DNA from 3 places in the Spirochaeta cellobiosiphila DSM 17781 genome. Region 1 is predicted to be linked to each of the others. Evidence: riboswitches for the same ligand, from Rfam matches in the RefSeq annotation. Region 1 holds a riboswitch; each other region holds the start of a gene.
The links. A riboswitch is a leader RNA that binds a small molecule or an ion and turns the genes downstream of it on or off. The one in region 1 is predicted to bind cobalamin.
Positions count from the first base shown of each region.

Region 1 (4,411 bases):
GCCCTATCCCTGCAATCCAGTAAAGCTCCATATCTGGTAATCATATCTGCTGTCAGAGAGGGAGCGCTCGTTTGTTCTATCAGTACAGATATTCCTAAGCTCTGGAGTTTTGCAATCAGCTCATCTTTGAACATAGCATCTGCCAGAACCACCTGGGGATTCAAGCTTAATATCCTTTCCATATTGGGATGGGCAGAATTCTTTCCTACAACAGGTATTCCTTTTAATGAGGAGGGAAAGGTTGAATAAGAATCACGGCCAACAATTTTATCTGATTGCCCTAAGGACACAATTAAGGAGCTTAGCCCTGAGTTTAAGACTACGATTCTGTCCACAGGGAGTTTAACAGGGACAGTCGATCCTTCTCCGTCTACAAACTGTAGCTGATCTTGGGACTCTGATTCATCCTGTGTTTGTTGTCCTCCTCCAAAGAGAATAAAAGGGCTAAGGAGGATGACTAGTATGAAAGCCGTTGTTTTAAAGGATTCCATTAGAATTCCTTGATGGCTGATTTTGTTTTATCAATGAATATTTTTTGGATAGGAGTTATGCTTGCCAAACCTCCTGTGGCTGTAGCAGGAAGTCCTAGTTGGTTTTTCCAGGAATCCTCTTCTTCCCCCATGACATCATTTGACATATGGTCCCCATAGGTCAGCATGAAAGCAATGAAGCGGACAGCCTTAAAGTCATTCTTTTGGGCCACTTCTTTCACTTCTTCAAACTCTGGATTCCCTTCCATAACGGCCACATAGCTATGGGAATAATGCTCCTTTAGGTAATTATTCATTTGTACGAAGTCTTTGTTATATTCTGGATGTTTTTCATTACCATGAGCACAAATGACAGTGAGTTCATCCTTATCTCCGAATTCTGATTCCAGGGCCTTTATAATCTTTGGCATGTTTTCAGGATAGTAGAGGAGGGGATGAACGTATTTGATATTTAATTCAGAAGAATGAGAAGTCATTACTTGTCTATATTCCGATCCAACCATAAGAAGAAAATTAATGATGACAATATTTTTCTTACCAACCAGACTTAAATCTTCTAGCGTTTGATCAATCTTTCGAATAGGAACTTCACTCGCAAAGAGAGTGGTTTTGCCTTGTTTTAAAAGTTTTTTAACAATAAAGGAAGATGTGAATCCCCATGTCACTTCATTATGGGGAAAGGCTTTTCTCATTGCTATATCAAAGTCTTCAAGATTTTTCTGGCCACTCTCATAGCTACTCCCAAAAGCCGCTATGACAATAACAGGTTTTTCCTTATTGCTTGAAGTATATTTATTGCTTTGACATGAACTCATACCCACTCCTATCAGAAATAATAAGGGAAGCAAATATAAGATAACTGATTTATTCATGGAACTTCCTTTATACGGGACAAGAGACTACCTTAGTCCAAAAAGCGACGGGTAATAACTCTCCTTCCGCGAAGATTGTTATTATTCATTCCCTATAGGTAGCCTGACTTATCACCACAGGGTGACTTACAGTGACGGGATCGCTCCAGATTCTCACTGGATTCCCCTATAATGGAATGTTTGTGTTACCAACACTACTGGATATAAGTAGGATTAGTCTAGGTAGAAAAGAACGATTGACAAAATCTTGATTCCTTTTCTAAGTTAAAAGAGATGGTAGACTCCATAAATAAGAATTATCCCCGTATTGTAATTAGTGCTGACCGCTCTGGTTCCGGAAAAACCCTCCTTAGCACCCTCATCGAAAGGTATTGGCAACGGTCGCTGAAGGTCCAGTCCTTTAAGTGCGGTCCCGACTATATCGACCCCTCTTATCATGCTATGGCCACTGGTAGAAGTTGTGCTAATCTGGATAGTAGATTGATGTCTGGTGAACAAGTTAAAGCTCTCTTTCAAAAACACGCTGAAGGAGCACAACTTAATATTATAGAAGGAGTTATGGGGTTGTACGATGGGGCTGGCTCATTAGATGAAAGGGGAAGCGCGGCTCATATTGCCAAAACCTTAAAAGCCCCGGTTATAGTGATTCTGGATGTCAAATCCATGGCTCGTTCAGCTGGGGCCCTAGCCTTAGGGTATAAAGTCTTTGACCCGGACGTTAATGTAGCAGGTTTTCTCTTAAATCGTGTTGCCAGTACTCGTCATGAAGCTCTCGTCATTAGAGCTGTGGAAAAGGCGACAGGTCTTCCTGTTGTAGGAAGCATACCCGTAAAAAAAGAATTAACCCTTCCTGAAAGGCATCTGGGCTTGATTCCTGCCTGGGAAGATTATGACTATATTCCCCATTATGATGCTTTATTAGAGTTGGTGGAACCTTATATTAATTGGTCTTTGATTAAGGAAATAGCTGAAGGAGCTCCACCTTTAGGTCCTGTTTATGAATCATCACCTGGCCCCCCCAAAACTTATCCTGTCAAAATAGCCTACGCTTTGGATAAGGCTTTTCATTTTTATTATCAGGACAACCTGGATATGTTTGGTCATTTTGGGGCTCAGCTCGTTCCCTTTAGTCCGATGGAAGAGGATGCTCTTCCCCCGGGAATAGATGGTTTATACTTAGGGGGAGGTTATCCGGAAGTTTTTGCCCATCAGTTATCCCAGAATACTAGCATGCGTAGAAGCATTAAGGATTGGGCTCTCAATAACAGACCTATCTGGGGGGAATGCGGTGGATTAATGTACCTTCTGGATAGCCTGGTAACCCAGGAAGGAGAGGAGTATCCCATGGTCGGAGTGTTTCCTGGGCGGACGATTATGAAGAAAGGCCTTCGTGCTTTAGGATATTATACAGGAGAATTAAAAGCAGATTCCTGGATGGGGCCAAAGGGACAATCCCTCACGGGGCATTTGTTCCATTGGTCACAGAGGGAGAATACCACTGAAGAGTTGAATCACATGCTGGATTTAACCAAGGAAGATAGTCCGGAAGTTGTCCCTGATGGCTTGTTTCGCTATCAAACCTGGGCAGGATATTTACATCTGCATTTTGCAACAAATCCCCAGGTGCTGGAAGGTTTTCTTCAAAGTTGCTGGGATCACAAAGAATAAGGAGCATTCATGAATGGCCAAAGTATAACAAATAAAAGTTTTCAGATTATAGAAGATCGTCTAGGTGTTCTCGATGTCACTCCAGAACAAAGGGAAATCATCATAAGAATTGCCCATACGACGGGCGATGTGGAATTTGCCAAGACATTCAATATGACTCATGAAGCCATTATGACTGGTGTGGATGCTATTAAGAGGGGGCGTGCTGTTGTCACTGATGTGGAGATGGTACGAACAGGGATTCGAAAACAGCTCATTCCCCAGAATCAGGTTTTGTGTTTTCTAAATGATCCGGAAGTGGTAGAAGCCGTCAAACATCAGGACACAACCCGTTCCGCACTGGCCATGAGGAAAGCAGGATCCGTTCTTAATGAGGCTGTGGTTGCCATTGGTAATGCTCCTACGGCTCTCTTCACTCTCATGGAAATGATTGATGAAGGTCTGGTAACTCCTTCTTTGATTGTAGGGGTGCCTGTTGGCTTTGTAGGGGCTCTTGAGTCGAAAGTAGAATTATCTCATAAGAACTATACCCATATTACCAATCTTAGTGAGAGAGGCGGCAGTCCCATAGCCGCGGCTATCGTTAATGGTTTGATCGTATTGGCAAACAGGTAAGCCTGTGAATTACAAGGAAGTTCTCGGTTCTGTTGAAGGGAAACGCCGGGGGTATACCACAGGCACTACTGCCCAGGCTGCAGTTAAAGCGGCTCTTCAATTATTAATCTTAGGTAAAACCCAGAAAGATGTCTCAGTAACCCTTCCTTCCAGTAGCCGTGTCTATAGTGGTAAAACCATAACCATACCTCTTGCACACTCAGAATTAAACTCAGAGTATGCTCTTGTTACAGTGGTAAAAGATTCGGGTGATGATAAAGATGACACAAATGGTATCGAAATAACAGCTCAAGTAAGTTGGAATCATATAGAAGGTATTCAACTAACTGGAGGCACTGGGATTGGTATGGTGACTGGAGAAGGTTTGCCTATCCCTCCAGGAGAAGCGGCTATTAACCCTGTTCCCCGTAAGATGATCTACCAAGAAGTGATGACTCTCCTGAACGAAAACCAAATAAATAGGGGGGTGAATATTCAAATCTCTGCTCCTGAAGGAGTAGAGATGGCCCTTAAAACCTGGAATCCAAAGGTCGGTGTTCAGGGAGGAATATCCATTATTGGAACCACAGGCGTGGTGGAACCCTATTCGGAAAAGGCCTTTTTGACTTCTCTGGGAATCGTTATAAGGGCTACAGCTACCCAGAGGCAATCTTTAGTTATCTGCAGTGGGTACGTAGGGGATAAGTTCTTAGGTCAAACTCATATTCCTGATGAGGCGGCCCTCTCTGTGGGCGATTTTATTGGCTTTGCCCTTGAACAATGTTT
Region 1 covers NZ_KE384555.1:277,909-282,319, reverse strand. Annotated here, with positions in the region: gene K345_RS0111590 (ABC transporter substrate-binding protein) at 1-491, opposite strand, end outside; gene K345_RS0111585 (sirohydrochlorin cobaltochelatase) at 491-1,306, opposite strand; adenosylcobalamin (AdoCbl) riboswitch at 1,414-1,555, opposite strand; gene K345_RS0111580 (cobyrinic acid a,c-diamide synthase CobB) at 1,637-3,031, shown strand; gene K345_RS0111575 (precorrin-8X methylmutase) at 3,041-3,646, shown strand; gene cbiD (cobalt-precorrin-5B (C(1))-methyltransferase CbiD) at 3,651-4,411, shown strand, end outside.

Region 2 (4,411 bases), on a different contig from region 1:
TCAGTTGAATTCATGTTATCATAATTATCAAAATACTCTTTAATGATCTGTTTATAAACAGTCACGGGAATGTTACTATGGGGGGGCATATGAGCTAGTTCGAGTTTACTTCCATCAATAAGACGGGCGCCCTGTTTTAAGTAAACACTATATCGTCCTCCATAAAAGTACTCCAAAGCTTCAGTCATAGCTATAGATGAAATGATGGGAATGGCTAAACTATCAGGACCGTAGTTATCAAGGTTGAGGTAAAAATAGAAATTACCAGTATAACCATTAATCGTATAAGATAAATCTTTAGGATTTGAAGGTACCCCACTCCACACGGAATAGGGACTATCATAGGGGGAATCGCTCAACCACAACACCCTTGCTTTATCTTTTGTGGAAGCAAAAGCAATATTAGTTAAGCCATTATTTTTCAATAATCCCATTATAGGACTTAATCCTTCTCTGTAATGGGATTCATCAAAAATATTAGGCTCTTCCTGAAACCATGATTCTATAAGGGGATTATTGTTGAAGGTTGTGCTCACAAGAGACTTAAACTGGAGACCGTAGGCATTGATGGTAGCTTGGTACTCCCCTTGCAATGCATCAATATTCTGATGAGCTATTAGTTCAATCTGACGATTCCTATAATCCCATACAAAATAATAAGCCAGTCCCACAAGACCTAGAATAATGAGTAGAAGAATTACCAATAATGGATAATAGGGAAGATTTTTTTTATACTGCACCCTTAAAGCATAGTAGAATCCTCTAAGGGTGCAAGAAATTTAAGAGCGGTATCCTTTAGGATTTTTACTTTGCCAATTCCAAGCGGATTCAACCATTTCTTCCAGTCCCAATTCCGCTTGCCAGCCTAACTCTTTGTTAGCTTTTGTAGGATCGCCATAAACAGAAGCGACGTCACCATCTCTTCTGGGGCCAACTTCATAGGGAACCTCATGACCACAGACTTTGGAAAAAGCCTTGATCATCTCTAGAACAGAGTAACCTCTACCTGTCCCAATATTATAGACAAAGACACCCCTATCTGAGCTTAACTTTTCTATAGCTTTAACATGAGCCTTTGCTAAATCAACAACATGGATATAATCTCTTACACCTGTGCCGTCGATGGTGGGCCAATCGTCTCCAAAAACAATAACCTTTTCCCTTAAACCAGCAGCTACCTGACTAACAAAAGGAAGAAGATTAAAAGGATACTCCGGATCTTCTCCTATACGACCAGACGGATGAGCTCCTACAGGATTAAAATACCTAAGGATGACAACATTCCAGTTTTCAGCGTGGGCAGTATCCATAAGGATTTGCTCCATCATCGTTTTTGTATGTCCATAAGGATTTGTTGCTTTAATAGGAAAACTCTCATCAACAGGAACTGATGCGGGATCCCCATATACAGTGGCAGAGGAGGAGAACACAATGTTCTTGACTCCATATTTCTTCATTGTCTGATATAAGACAAGAGAGCCTGAAATATTATTTTCATAGTACTTAAGTGGTTTTTCAACAGATTCACCAACTGCTTTTAAAGCGGCAAAATGAATAACACCATCAATGTTAGGTTCTTTTTCAAAGACTTCACCTAAAGCCTTTCCATCCCGAATGTCTGCTTCATAAAAACGAACTTCTTTACGGGCAATGTCTTGAACCCGTTTGATAGCTTCGGTAGTTGAATTACATAGATTGTCAACAATAACCAGATCATAGCTCTCACTGAGCAATTCAATGTTAGTGTGGGAAGCAATATATCCTGCGCCTCCGGTTATTAGTAACTTTTTCATTCTAACCTCCTGAATGTACGCGCGTACACTAGGTGTATGATATAACCTCATTTAGATTATGTCCACTTACTTAAGTTTATGATTATTACCTTCGATCTAAGTAGACACATGGCCTATAGAATCAAAGATTGGTATAATTCCATAGATCCTTATATGGGTTACTTCAATTCATACACAGAAGAGAAACGCGGTTTGCACACTTTGTTAAATCAATTATGTGAATGTTATTGGACACAGAAAACCCCAGCAATAGAAACCCTCTCCCTCATTGATCAATATCCCTTAGAGATAGGAGATTTTTTTGTTTCCACAATGGGTATAACACAGGAAGATTATCAAATATGGTTAAAAAAATTATCCAATAAGCAAAAACATTGAGTTCTATAGACTTCTTCAACACTTAGATAATCTTTTATAATCTGATCATGATCAAGATCAACAAGATCAGGATCCTCTGTTAACCAAGCTTTAAGCATGTCCAAAGTCAGCTCCAAATGACATTGAAATCCATAGGCTTTTTCTCCAAAACTTAAAGCCTGATACTGACAATCAGCACCCTGACCAAGCCATTGGATCTGTTCATTAGGAACAATAGTTTCTCCATGAAGATGAAAGACTGGTATGGTATTAGAGATATTACTGAAGAGGGGATTATCCTGCCCCTGGTCCAAGAGATAAAGAGGATTCCAATTGCCCTCACTATCACGAAAAGCCCTTTCTGTCTTACCAAGAGGAACAACTTTGCCTTCCTTCGCCTTGGTCATGATTTGCATGCCCAAACAAATGCCAAGAACTTTAAGATTTTGGTTCATAGCTTCACGAGCAATATCGATTTTATGAACCATATCCTCTGTCTGATCATTGGCACTAGCAGGACCACCAAGAATAATAAGAGCTTCCAGATCTGATGGTAAGGTAAAATCAACTAGAGCATCAGGCTCAATAACCTGGAAAGATTTTCCTTTTTCCTTTAGATACTCAGCGATGAGACCGGGACCTTCCCTATCTATGTTCTTCAGAATATATGTTGTCATAATTCAAGAGTATAAATGGTATTTACTAAAACTGTAAAGATTGACAAGTGATATGCTTAACAATAAGATACGATTAAGTTAGGTGCTTATCAGAGCTAAAAGGGAAGCAGGTCAAAATCCTGCACGGTCCCGCCACTGTAGAAATATTCTCCAGAGAATATGAAAGTCAGAATACCTGCCTAATCTATTACCTTGGCATTGTCTACGGAGTATAGACAGGAGGCTTAATGCAGAAAACAATTTCCCTTTTCTTATTCCTATTAATATCATTACAAAGCTGGTCAACTGGTCAAAAAGAGGATCCTGCAACAACAACTGTTTTTACCGATAGCTATGAACGACAGGTTAATATTCCAACAGAGATAAATCGAATTGTATCTCTAGCTCCCAGCATTACAGAAATCATATATGCCTTAGGAAGCCAGGATAAACTAAAAGGTCGTACTGACTATTGTGATTATCCGGAAGATGCCCTTAGAATCCCCTCCATGGGATCACTCAGGAATCCAAGTATGGAAAGTATCATTCAGGCTCAACCAGATTTGGTAATAGCCTCCACACATTTTCAAAAGGATACACTGAAAGCCTTGGAAGATCTTAATATCCCTATATTAATCCTTAAAGGTGAAGACAGTATTGAAGGAACCTACTGGGTGATTCGTCAAATAGGAACGCTACTCCATAAACAAGAAAAATCAGAACAGATTATTACTCAGATGAAGAAAACCATAGATCAAGCCGCAGGAAGAATTAACAATTCTTACAAGCCTAAAGTTTACTATGTGGTAGCTTATGGACAACAAGGGGATTTCACTGCTGGAGGTAATACCTTTATCGGTCAATTGATCCAGGAAGCAGGCGGAATCAATATTGCCCAAGATCTGGATGGCTGGGCTTATAGTTTTGAAAAGATTGTAGAACAGGACCCTGACATCATTATTTGTTCTCAGTACTATAATGTAAAAGAAGGACTGTCCAATACAGAGGGGTATAAGGATTTGAGGGCAATAAAAGAGGGAAGGATTTATACTATTGATAGTAATATACTGGATAGACAAGGACCTAGATTAGCTCAAGCTTTTGTAGATCTTGTAACCATAATCCATCCTGAAAGCTTTGAATGATTAAACTTAACCATTGGCAGATATCTTTTCTACTAATCATTCTTATTCTCTTTAGCAGCTTATTATCTCTCACCATAGGAACGGCTGATATAAAAGCCGTAGAAGTCTTCCATATAATAAAAGAACAATTCAATTATCCTCTAGTCTCTAAGTCCACTACCCCTGCGGATATTATTATTCTTAATGTCAGAGCTCCCCGCATAGTACTAGCCCTTCTGGTAGGAGGGGCATTAGCAGTATCAGGGACAGCGCTTCAAGGATTATTTCGTAATCCAATGGCGGATCCTTATGTATTGGGCTTATCATCAGGAGCGGCCTTCGGGGTGACAGTTGTTATTATCTGTGGCTTATCGACTACAGTGCTATTACAGGGTTCTGCTTTCATAGGGGCTCTATTAACAGCATTCTTTGGCCTGTCCCTGGCACAGGGCTTGTCGAGGAGAGGAACAACGACTCTGCT
Region 2 covers NZ_KE384558.1:147,502-151,912, reverse strand. Annotated here, with positions in the region: gene K345_RS0117305 (hybrid sensor histidine kinase/response regulator) at 1-740, opposite strand, end outside; gene galE (UDP-glucose 4-epimerase GalE) at 780-1,793, opposite strand; gene K345_RS21695 (type 1 glutamine amidotransferase) at 2,129-2,827, opposite strand; cobalamin riboswitch at 2,891-3,024, shown strand; gene K345_RS0117285 (ABC transporter substrate-binding protein) at 3,055-3,951, shown strand; gene K345_RS0117280 (FecCD family ABC transporter permease) at 3,948-4,411, shown strand, end outside.
Region 2: linked by a shared signal. The riboswitch ahead of K345_RS0117285 (ABC transporter substrate-binding protein) and the one ahead of K345_RS0111585 (sirohydrochlorin cobaltochelatase) in region 1 are both predicted to bind cobalamin.

Region 3 (4,411 bases), on a different contig from region 1:
CCATTCCACTGTCATAGCTTTAGGACGACTAATGTCCCCATATATGATGGGAGGCTTAACACAACGGCTTCCATAGCTTTGAACCCAGCCATTTGAAGTAAAATGAAATCCTTCCAGTAGTTCTCCAAAGTATTCAACCATATCATTTCGTTCCGGTTCCCCATGAACGAGTACATCTAAATCAATTTCTTCCTGGAATTCAACACATTCCTTTATGTATTGCTTGAGAGAAGATTCATAAACTTCTTTGGTGATGAGTTTCTTTTTATAATCTCTACGAATCTTTCTCAATTCTTTCGTTTGTGGGAAGCTTCCTATCGTTGTAGTGGGAAGTGAGGGTAAGTTGAATTGCTGTCTTTGAAGTTGAATTCGCTCATGGAAGTTACCTTCTCGGTCCCGATTTCCCTCTTTACTAACTCTTTGTTGCACCTTGTCATTATGAATGAGAGAAGATACAAGTTTATTTTTGTGGATATTACGATTCTCTTCGAGGGCCGCTTTCGTTTCGGATGTATTATCATTCTCCAGGATAGCTTTCAGTAGAACTAATTCTTTCAGTTTTTCTACTCCGAAGGCGAGCCACTGTTTGATAGGAGCCTCCTGGGGTTCATTACGTAAGGAATAGGGAACATGCAGGAGGGAACAGGATGTGGATAGCAATAACTTGTTGTGAGGCACTTGTTCTCTAATACTCTCTATTAGTTTTAGGGCTTCATCATAATGGGATATCCAAATATTACGACCATCAATGATCCCGGCAACTAAAACCTTATCTCCTATGGAACTAAGGCTTTGCAGATTATCTTTTCCATGAATAAAGTCCAGACCAATTCCCCAAATCGGAGTTTGGCTTAATAAAGGAACAGCTTCACTAGCTTGTTCAAAATAGGTCATGACTATGATTTTTATTTTGGTACTGACAGAAGCTAATGTGTTGTAAGTCTGAATTATAAGATCTAGAAGCTTTGGGGCGGGATCTTTGACCAAAATGGGCTCATCAATTTGGAGAATAATGGAATCATCTAGTTCAGATATCTCCTGGATTACTTTCACATAGGTCTCCAGGATTGACTCGTAGTAATCAAAGGGATCACTTGTGTCTAAACTTTTGGATAATCCTGTGTAGGTAATAGGTCCGATGAGGTTTATCTTGCTTTGAATACCAAGTTCCTTGGCCTCTCTATACTCTGTACGAATTTTATTTATATTAGCTTGAAAGGGCGTTCGTTTATCTAATTCGGGTACAATGTAATGATAATTTGTATTGAACCACTTGGTCATTTCCATCGCGGTTGAGGAGGCATTGCCTCTAGCCATAGAAAAATAGATATCTTCGTATTGACTGAGATCACGGAATCTTTCCGGTATGGCATTGATCATGATTGAAGTATCAAGCATGGTATCATAGTAACTAAAGTCATTAGAGCTAATATAGTCGATTTTTTGACCTGATTGTTCAGTCCAGTGTTTGGCTCTAAGTTTTTTACTTAACTCTTCAAGTTCAGGGAAGCTTATCTTTCCTGACCAGTATTGTTCTAGAGCTTTCTTTAATTCCCGGTGTTCTCCTATGCGTGAGAACCCTGTTAGATAGGTTTGTGTAGACATTGTAATATTCCTTTTTGTTGACGCGACAAAATTTTTCTAAAGTTACCCTGGTAATCGGACTTGGAACAAACTGTTCCACACCGTAGCGCGACTGTGCCTGACTCTCACAGGACTTCCCCATAAGGTAAACTTCCCTAATACTTATGAGATTTTGATCCCTCCCTTTTATTAGTTAATCTGTACAAACTATAGGATAGAATCGGATAAATGTATACATAGTATAATATCCGACTTGGATTATGATCTTCCTAAAAGCATCAGTATGACATCATTCTCTATAGTTGATTAAAAATAGCAAATTAAATAACCTCCTCACTATGAAGTTAGAACTAATTCCAGCACCTCATGATGAGATTATTCAGAATTTATTTCCATATTATGTTTATGACATGTCCGAATATGCAGGTTTCTCTCCTGATGAGAAAGGTTCCTTTGCTGTGGCGAAAGAAGTGAGTCGATTAGATGAATACTGGACGAAAGAAAAGCATTATCCCTATCATATTATGGTTGATGGTGAGATAGCTGGATTTGTTCTCATTCGTCCTTATCCTGATCGAGAAGAATACAATGATATAGGACAATTCTTTGTATTACGTAAGTTCAAGCATAAGGGTGTGGGCCGTGAAGCGTTTATTCAGGTTGTTCATAAACATCCTGGTAAATGGATAACAAGAGTTTTGCCAAATAATAAAGGGGCATATGAGTTCTGGACAAAGGTTATAACTCAGGAAACACAGGGATCCTATTCGATTAAAAGAGAAGTCTATGGGGATAAGCCTATGGATTTTATTTATTATCATACTGAGTCCTGATCGGATGCACTTGTTCTGTTGAACATAAGGACCTCTTTTTATAATTTATAAGAGTAGGTCCTTATTTTTCTTCTGGTCATTAAGCTAGAGGGATTGACTTTATTTTGTTCTTCCTACCAAGTAAAAGCCCTGCTTGAAAATATTTAGAATTGTCTAAATATATATGTTGAAAAGATTAATTTATGTTGGTATTATCCCCCTCTTAGGAGGATTTATGCCCATAAACAAACGAGAAAGCCTTATTTTTACATCCTTAATGTGCGCTTTTATGGTGTTTACCATGAGTATATATAATATAGGAATGGCTACTGGTTATTCACTAGAAACCATAAGCCATGCCTGGTTAGGGTTTCCCCTGGCCTATATTATTGCTTTTATTCTGGATTGGTTTATTGTATCAATATTTGCTAAAGGACTCGCTTTTAAAATTGCATCAAAAGTAGATGATAGAAAGAAAAAGATAGTACTTATGCTACTCATTTCTACCTTAATGGTTGTTGGAATGTGTTTCTTTATGTCCTTGTTTGGTGCCGTTCAGAATGTAGGTTTTTCCAATAGAACAGTTGCTGTTTGGCTTGGTAATATACCTAAGAACTTTATTGTGGCTTTACCGCTTCAAATCATAATTGCAGGACCCATTATACGTTTTAGTTTTAGAAAATTATTTCCTGTTGGATGTATTAATTAAAGCTTAATATCCTCCTTGTCTTATTGGCAGGGAGGAAGTTCAAAGACAGTAGTATCTATAATTACTTGCTGTATTTCTTTTTTCTCCTAAAGGAATTTAATGATAGTTAAAAAAAAGTAACAAAATCATTACAATTATGACATTAAGACATAGTGAAGTTGTAAATCCTAATGCTATAAAATTACGGACTTTATTTTGACACTTCTTAAAATACTTTTTAGCAAGGGGAAATCTCGTGAAGATAATAAAAAAAATAGTTCTTATTGTATTGGCTATTCCCGTAGTCCTGATCTTATTAGTTGGTTCTATCTTATTTTTTAATTCCAGATTTGAAATGAAAGGGGAAGGGGACTTCTTTTACACAAAGACCGAGGGAGCTTCCTTGCCTGTACTTGTTTCTGGTAATGAAAATTCTTCAACTTTTATTGTGTTTTTAGCTGGAGGACCAGGGGATTCTGCCCTTCTTCAGCATGTGTATATTCCTATGACTGAGTTAGAAAAAAAATACAGAGTTGTCTATTATGATCAACGGAATGCAGGTCGATCAAAGGGCAAATTAATAAAAGAGAAAGTAAGTCTCGAGCAGAGTGTAAAGGACACAGCTCATATTGTTGATCTCATTAAGGAAAAATATAATGATCCTTCCATCGTTCTCATGGGACATAGTTGGGGTGGGGCTTTAGGTTCGGCCTACTTATTAGACGAAGAGCATCAAAAAAAGATTGCTGGATGGATTGAATTGGATGGGGGCCATAACTGGACAGGTATGGAAGCCAAATCTCGTTTATATGCCATGGAATATGCAGCCCAACATCAGGATGAGGAAAAATGGCAAGAGGCTTCACAGTTTTACAAAGAGAACCCTGTTATCAATAGTTCTAATATTGTTCAACACGCTTTATACCTACAAGCTTCCCATGCATATGCTCCAGAGGGCACTTCGGATTTAGATAGTTTTACCATATCACTACCAGAAATGCTGCTGTCCTATTATTATAACGTGGTAAATTCTAATTACAGGACTTATAAGTTAGCAACCATTATGGACACCTTCAGTATTAATCTGACTGATGAATTGTATCGCATCAAAACCCCAACTCTCATTGTCTGGGGACAAAAGGACTATAGGATTTCTGTGGATTTTGCCCATGAGGCCTATGAAAAAATCGGAGCTTCCCAAAAGAGTCTTGTTATTTTACCTCATTCTGGACATTCCCCGGTTACCGATGATTTTGATCTTTATATAAATAGTGTTATAGATTTTATTGACTCCCTATCGCTTTAACAGCGATAGGAGTCTTGGCGC
Region 3 covers NZ_KE384557.1:284,792-289,202, forward strand. Annotated here, with positions in the region: gene metE (5-methyltetrahydropteroyltriglutamate--homocysteine S-methyltransferase) at 1-1,605, opposite strand, end outside; adenosylcobalamin (AdoCbl) riboswitch at 1,608-1,750, opposite strand; gene K345_RS0116320 (GNAT family N-acetyltransferase) at 1,923-2,417, shown strand; gene K345_RS0116325 (DUF2798 domain-containing protein) at 2,632-3,105, shown strand; gene K345_RS0116330 (alpha/beta fold hydrolase) at 3,341-4,390, shown strand.
Region 3: linked by a shared signal. The riboswitch ahead of metE (5-methyltetrahydropteroyltriglutamate--homocysteine S-methyltransferase) and the one ahead of K345_RS0111585 (sirohydrochlorin cobaltochelatase) in region 1 are both predicted to bind cobalamin.